3 regions of the Streptomyces sp. NPDC087859 genome follow, and region 2 is predicted to be linked to each of the others. Evidence: riboswitches for the same ligand, from Rfam matches in the RefSeq annotation. Region 2 holds a riboswitch; each other region holds the start of a gene.
The links. A riboswitch is a leader RNA that binds a small molecule or an ion and turns the genes downstream of it on or off. The one in region 2 is predicted to bind S-adenosylmethionine.
Positions count from the first base shown of each region.

Region 1: linked by a shared signal. The riboswitch ahead of ACIOHP_RS44020 (ABC transporter substrate-binding protein) and the one ahead of ACIOHP_RS17655 (aminotransferase class V-fold PLP-dependent enzyme) in region 2 are both predicted to bind S-adenosylmethionine.
Region 3: linked by a shared signal. The riboswitch ahead of thrC (threonine synthase) and the one ahead of ACIOHP_RS17655 (aminotransferase class V-fold PLP-dependent enzyme) in region 2 are both predicted to bind S-adenosylmethionine.

Region 1 is NZ_JBIUUU010000026.1:74,663-76,903, forward strand. Features, by position in the region: gene ACIOHP_RS44010 (hypothetical protein) at 1-127, shown strand, start outside; gene ACIOHP_RS44015 (hypothetical protein) at 176-889, shown strand; SAM riboswitch class IV at 987-1,100, shown strand; gene ACIOHP_RS44020 (ABC transporter substrate-binding protein) at 1,462-2,241, shown strand, end outside.
Region 2 is NZ_JBIUUU010000006.1:504,452-506,692, reverse strand. Features, by position in the region: gene trpD (anthranilate phosphoribosyltransferase) at 1-768, shown strand, start outside; SAM riboswitch class IV at 843-959, shown strand; gene ACIOHP_RS17655 (aminotransferase class V-fold PLP-dependent enzyme) at 1,105-2,241, shown strand, end outside.
Region 3 is NZ_JBIUUU010000004.1:139,110-141,350, forward strand. Features, by position in the region: gene ACIOHP_RS10770 (glucosyl-3-phosphoglycerate synthase) at 1-577, opposite strand, end outside; SAM riboswitch class I at 744-885, shown strand; gene thrC (threonine synthase) at 904-2,187, shown strand; gene ACIOHP_RS10780 (MoaD/ThiS family protein) at 2,218-2,241, shown strand, end outside.

The DNA of each region.
Region 1 (2,241 bases), on a different contig from region 2:
GCGCGGGATGGCGTGCCGGCACTACGGATACGACTCCGTGGAACGCGAAGAGGCAGCTGCGGCCCTCCGCCGACGCTTCGAGGCCGCGGACTGCCGGAGGGACTGCATGACCGACGCTTTCAACTGACGGCTCCCTCGCCCGGCAGCCGTACCCGCCTGGGAAATGAAGTTCAGCATGCACATCCTGGAAGACCCGTCCGAGCTCTCGCCGCGCGCACAGGATTTCCTTCGCCGCACGGGCCGGCGTGAGCACCCCGTCCGGTTCGGGCTGCCGATGGAGTTCTGGCACGTGCACGATCAGGCGGGGAAGCTCGTGCCCGCCCCGCTGGATCTCCTCATCCGCTGCGAGGGATTCGAGCAGAAGTTCGCGGGCCTGCGGTACGAGGTACGCCGTAGCCGGGTGGTGGCCGGGGAGCGGTACGAGTCCGTCCGCAGGTGGGAGTACGACCACCTCGGCATGAAGACGCGAGCATGGCAGGACCCCGGAAGAGACGGCTGGTACTTCGAATGGACCGGCGAGCGGGTGTCGAAGCCGTGCCGGGACCTGATCCACACCGACGGCAGCGTGGGCACCGACGTCGACGGCAGCAGTCCCTTCCTCCCCGTAGCACCGTCCCTGCTGCATCTGATCGAATCGCATGCCCTCACCGACGCGGTCGCGACATGGAAGCCATGGCCCGTGGGCACGCTCGCGGCAGCGGCCATCGCACTCCTCGACGGCCTGGTGGAAGTCCCCCAGGCCTCATGGAGTTCCTCGCGGTGGCGGCTGTCGGACGCTGTTGCCGTCATGGACCACGACACCTGGGACCGCGAGAACCCGCGTCGCCTGACGCACATCTGGTCTCGCGGAGAGGCCGGCCACCGCCAAGTGCGGGCGCTCGTGGACTGATTGGGGCTGATGACCACGCTCAGGGTGACGCCTTCTCGAACAGGGCGCCCGGTGGTGGCATTGACGTACGACAAGACCGCTCCGTACGATCACGATCGGCATTGAGTGTCAGCGTCCAGCCCTGGCTTGCTGACCGGCAACCCTCCCGCGCGGTGGGGTGCTCCAGGTGAAAGCCCGGCGGGATCACCGAGGATTCCCGCAAGCGCGTGGCCCCGTCTCCGGGGCCGGAGACGGGGAGGACCGGTATGCGGCACGGTGGTGAACTCAGCGCCTCCTTCGCCGTCGCCACGGTGTTCTCCCGCCTCGCGCGTCGACGCCATATCGATCTGAAGCGCTCGACCAGCTGCCTCTGTCAGGCCTGACGAGCCCGTCCGCGGCCGGCTGACCTCCGCCACCGGCCCGCCTTCCCCGCGCTCTTCCCGGCCACCGGCTCCCGGTGTCGCCCGCCTGTCCCTGTCTGCACAGCGCTCCCCCGCCACCGGCGTCATGCCGGCCGGGGCCGCACACCCATGCACGGCCGTGCCTGGTACGGCACCCCCTTGCCTGGTGACACCAGTAGGAGATACCCCTCCGTGACAGCACTTCCGGATTTCAGAACCTTCCGATGGGCGCCCCTCGCCGCCCTCCTGACCACCAGTGTTCTGCTGACCGCCTGCGGCTCGGGCAGCACCGGCTCGGACAGCGGAAGCAGCCGGCCCCAGTCCGGCGGCACCTTGACCTTCGCGGTGGGTTCCGACGCCGGCTGCGTGGACCCGCAGCAGGTCGGCAGCAACGAAAGCATCTACTCGGTACGTCAGACCGTGGACTCCCTCACCGACCAGGACCCCGGGACCGGCAAGATCGTGCCGTGGCTCGCCAAGAGCTGGGACATCAACGCCGACGCGACGGAGTTCACGTTCCATCTGCGCTCGGGTGTCACCTTCAGCGACGGCTCCGAGCTGACCGCGCAGGTGGTCAAGGACAACTTCGACGCGGTCCCGAAGCTCGGCGCGTTGGGCGTCCTCGCCCAGGGCTATCTGAGCAGCGTCAAGAGCACCGCCGCGGTGGACCCGCTGACCGTCAAGGTGACCTTCAAGGAGCCCAACGCACAGTTCCTCCAGGCGACTTCGACCCACTCGCTGGGCATCGAGTCGTCGGCGAGCGTGAAGAAGACTCCGCAGCAGAAGTGCAGTGACGGTGTGGTCGGGTCGGGACCGTTCGTGCTGAAGCAGTACGTGCAGAACCAGTCGATCACCCTGGCCAAGCGCACCGGGTACGACTGGGGTTCCTCGCTGTGGTCCAAGAAGGGCGAGGCCTACCTGGACAAGCTGGTGTTCAAGGTCGTGCCCGAGGCGGGGGTGCGGGCCGGAAGC
Region 2 (2,241 bases):
GCGAAGACGGTCAACATCTCGACGATGTCCGCCATCGTGATCGCGGGCACCGGGGCGAAGGTCGTCAAGCACGGCAACCGGGCCTCGTCCTCGGCGAGCGGTTCCTCCGACGTCCTGGAGAAGCTCGGCATCAACCTGGACCTGTCGCCCGCGCGGGTGGCCCAGGTGGTGGAGGAGGCCGGCATCACCTTCTGTTTCGCGGCCAGGTTCCACCCGTCGATGCGGTTCGTCGGCGGGGTCCGCCGGGACCTCGGGATCCCGACCTCGTTCAACCTGCTCGGCCCGCTGACCAACCCCGCGAGGGTCACCGCCTCGGCGGTCGGCTGCTTCGACACCCGGATGGCGGGGCTCATGGCCGGAGTGCTCGCCGAGCGCGGCTCCTCCGCGCTGGTCTTCCGCGGTGACGACGGTCTCGACGAGCTGACGACCACGGCCACTTCACGGGTGTGGGTCGTCCGCGACGGCAAGGTGCGCGAGGAGGCCTTCGACCCGCGGGACGTCGGTCTCGAACTGGTGCCGGTGGAGGCGCTGCGGGGCGCGGACGCCTCGTTCAACGCCGAGGTCGCCCGGCGTCTGCTGGACGGCGAGACCGGAGCGGTGCGGGACGCGGTCCTGCTCAACTCGGCCGCGGCGCTGGTGGCGTTCGCACCGACGGAGGCACCGCTCGTGGACCAGATCCGGGTCGGCATGGCGAAGGCGGCCGAGTCGATCGACTCCGGCGCGGCCAAGCGGACCCTGGAGCGCTGGGCGGCGGCCAGCAACGCCTGACGCCACCGGCTGTCGTCCCGCGATCCGGACACGGGTTGCGGGACGACGATCACATCGCGTACGTTCTTTGACCAGGTCATGAGTGACAGTCATGAGGCCCCGGCCGACTGTCCGGCAACCCTCCGTCCGTGGCGGGGTGCCCCGGGTGAAGACCAGGCCGTAGGCAGCGAGGTCTACGGCAAGCGCGGGCCCCTCTCGAATCCAGGGGTCCTGGTCGTTCGAGGGAGTCTTCCGTGAGCAAGCGAATGCGATAGGGCTGCCGAGCCCCGCCTCCGCGCACCCTTTTCCTCATCTCCGCATGCCCTGCTTCGGCATGCTCTCTCACGGGAGTTCCCCATGTCTGTCTCCACCGCTGCCGCCGCCCAGACCATTTGTGCCCCGCTGCCCGTTCTGGGAAGCGATGTCACCGTCCCGCTCGTCACCGGCGGCGAGGTCACCTACGCGGCCCTCGACTACGCGGCCAGCGCCCCCGCGCTTCAGCGCGTGTGGGACGACGTGGCGGCCTACGCCCCCTACTACGGCAGTGTCCACCGCGGCGCCGGCTACCTCTCCCAGCTGTCGACGGACCTCTTCGAGAACGCCCGTAAGACGATCTGTGAGTTCCTGGACTGCCGCGCCGACGACCAGCTGATCTTCACCCGCTCGACCACGGACTCCCTGAACCTCCTCGCCGCCGCCCTCCCCGCCGACTGCCAGGTCTTCGTCTTCGAGACCGAGCACCACGCGAGCCTGCTGCCCTGGCAGGACGCCCGCGTCACCTACCTCGACGCCCCGCGCACCCCGGCCCAGGCCGTCGAGACCCTGGAGAAGGCCCTGGCGGCCCGCGACCCCTACGGCCCGGCCCTGGTCTGCGTGACCGGCGCCTCCAACGTCACCGGCGAGCTGTGGCCGGTGCGTGAGCTGGCCGCCGCCGCCCACGCGCACGGCGCCCGGATCGTCCTGGACGCCGCCCAGCTGGCCCCCCACCACCCGGTCTCCGTGCGGGACCTGGACGTCGACTGGATCGCCTTCTCCGGCCACAAGCTGTACGCGCCCTTCGGCTCCGGTGTCCTCGCGGGCCGCGCCGACTGGCTCCAGGCCGCCGACCCCTACCTCGCCGGCGGCGGCGCCAGCCGCAAGGTCACCCGCCGTACGGACGGCGGCGTGGACGTCGAGTGGCACGAGACCGCGGCCCGCCACGAGGCCGGGTCCCCGAACGTGATCGGCGCCTACTCCATCGCCTCGGCCTGCAAGGCGCTCACCGAGGCCGGCTTCGACACCCTGGTCGCCCGTGAGCGGCACCTGATCGAGAAGGTGAAGGCCGGCCTCGCCGAGGTCCCGGAGGTCCGGATCCTCTCCCTCTTCGGGGACGACGCCCCGCGCGTCGGCGTCATCTCCTTCGTCGTCGAGGGCTGGAACAGCTCCCACTTCGCCGCCGCCCTCTCCGCCGAGTACGGCATCGGTGTCCGCGACGGCCTCTTCTGCGCCCACCCC
Region 3 (2,241 bases), on a different contig from region 2:
GGACGAAGCCGGCCAGCTGGGGCCAGTGCATGTTCAGCAGCGGGCGGGCCATCAGCTCGGTCACCCGGCCGCCCTGGCCGGCCGCGCCGCCCAGCGGGCGGTCGTACATGCCCTTGACGAGGTCGACGCCGGGGTCGGTGAGCAGCGGGCCCACGATCCCGGAGACGAAGTCGGAGGAGAACTCCTTCAGGTCGGCGTCGATGAAGCAGACGATGTCACCGCGGGTCACCAGGAGCGAGCGCCACAGCACCTCGCCCTTGCCGGGCACCGCCGGGAGACGGGGCAGGATGTCGTCGCGGTGGACGACGGTCGCCCCGGCCGCGGCGGCGACCTGCGATGTACGGTCGGTGGAGCCCGAGTCGACGACGACTATCTCGTCGACGAGGGGGACCTGCTGCATGAGGTCGTGACGGATCACGGAGACGATGTCACCGACCGTCTCCTCCTCGTTGAGTGCGGGCAGTACGACGCTGACCGACTGGTTCGTGCGTTGCTTGGCGGCCAGGAGCTGGTGGAGCGGGCGATCGGTCAGGGACCAGGACCGGGTGGTCAGCCAGCGCTCGACTTCGTTCAGCACAGTGCGCGGCTCCTCTGCGTTCTCTCGGCGAGTATGCGTATCAGCGTGTGATCCATCTCGCGGTTCGGACGACTATCTCAACTGTCCTGGTCGTCGGTTACAGTCTTGAACAACGCGGATGACCATCGCATGTCGAGGGTGGCCCGCCGTTCACACAACTTCATACCGCTCATCCAGAGGGGCAGAGGGATACGGCCCGATGAAGCCCCGGCAACCCTCCAGTCGGTTTCTCGTCACCAGCGAGGCTCCCGACTCGGGAAGGTGCCAAATCCGTCTCACGGCGAGATGCGTCGTGAGGAAGATGAGGAGAAAGGGCCTCGCCTCTCATGGCTGCGCAGACTGTTGCAAGCACCACCGAAAACACCGTAGACCTCGGCCCGGCCGCGGCGCTCAGCTGCCGCGAGTGCGGTCACCGCGTCCCCCTCGGCCCGGTTTTCGCGTGCGAGGAGTGTTTCGGCCCGCTCGAGATCGCCTACGACTTCTCGGCCTACGACACCGAGGAGCTCCGCAAGCGGATCGAGGCGGGACCCGCGAACATCTGGCGCTACGCGCCGTTGCTGCCCGTCCCCGCGGACGTGGCCGACAAGCCCAACATCAACCCGGGCTGGACCCAGCTCGTCAAGGCCGACAACCTGGCCCGCGAACTCGGTGTCACCGGCGGTCTGTATGTGAAGGACGACTCCGGCAACCCGACGCACTCCTTCAAGGACCGCGTCGTCGCCCAGGCCCTGGAGGCCGCGCGCGCCTTCGGCTTCACCACCCTCTCCTGCTCCTCCACGGGCAACCTGGCCGGTGCCGTCGGCGCCGCCGCCGCCCGCGCCGGCTTCCGTTCCTGCGTGTTCATCCCGCACGACCTGGAGCAGGGCAAGATCGTCATGGCCGCGATCTACGGCGGCGAGCTCGTCGGCATCGAGGGCAATTACGACGATGTGAACCGCTTCTGCTCCGAGCTGATCGGCGACCCGGCCGGCGAGGGCTGGGGCTTCGTCAACGTCAACCTGCGGCCCTACTACGCCGAGGGCTCCAAGACCCTGGCGTACGAGATCTGCGAGCAGCTCGGCTGGCGGCTCCCCGACCAGCTGGTCGTGCCGATCGCCTCCGGCTCGCAGCTCACGAAGATCGACAAGGGGCTCCAGGAGCTGATCAAGCTCGGGCTCGTCGAGGACAGGCCGTACCGGATCTTCGGCGCCCAGGCCGAGGGCTGCTCGCCGGTCTCCGTCGCCTACAAGGCGGGCCACGACGTGGTGCGGCCGCAGAAGCCGAACACCATCGCCAAGTCCCTCGCCATCGGCAACCCGGCGGACGGGCCGTACGTCCTGGACATCGCGCGCCGTACCGGCGGTGCGGTGGAGGACGTCAACGACGAGCAGGTCGTGGACGCGATCAAGCTGCTGGCGCGGACCGAGGGCATCTTCGCGGAGACCGCGGGCGGTGTGACGGTCGGTGTCACCAAGAAGCTGATCGAGAACGGCCTGCTGGACCCGACGCTGACCACCGTTGTGCTGAACACGGGCGACGGACTGAAGACCCTGGACGCGGTGGCGGGTACGGGGCTCACCGCGACCATCCGCCCCAACCTTGACTCGTTCCGCGAGGCCGGCCTCGTCTAGGCCCCCGCAACCCCGACCGGAGGTTCAACCGTGAGCGTCAACGTCCGCATCCCC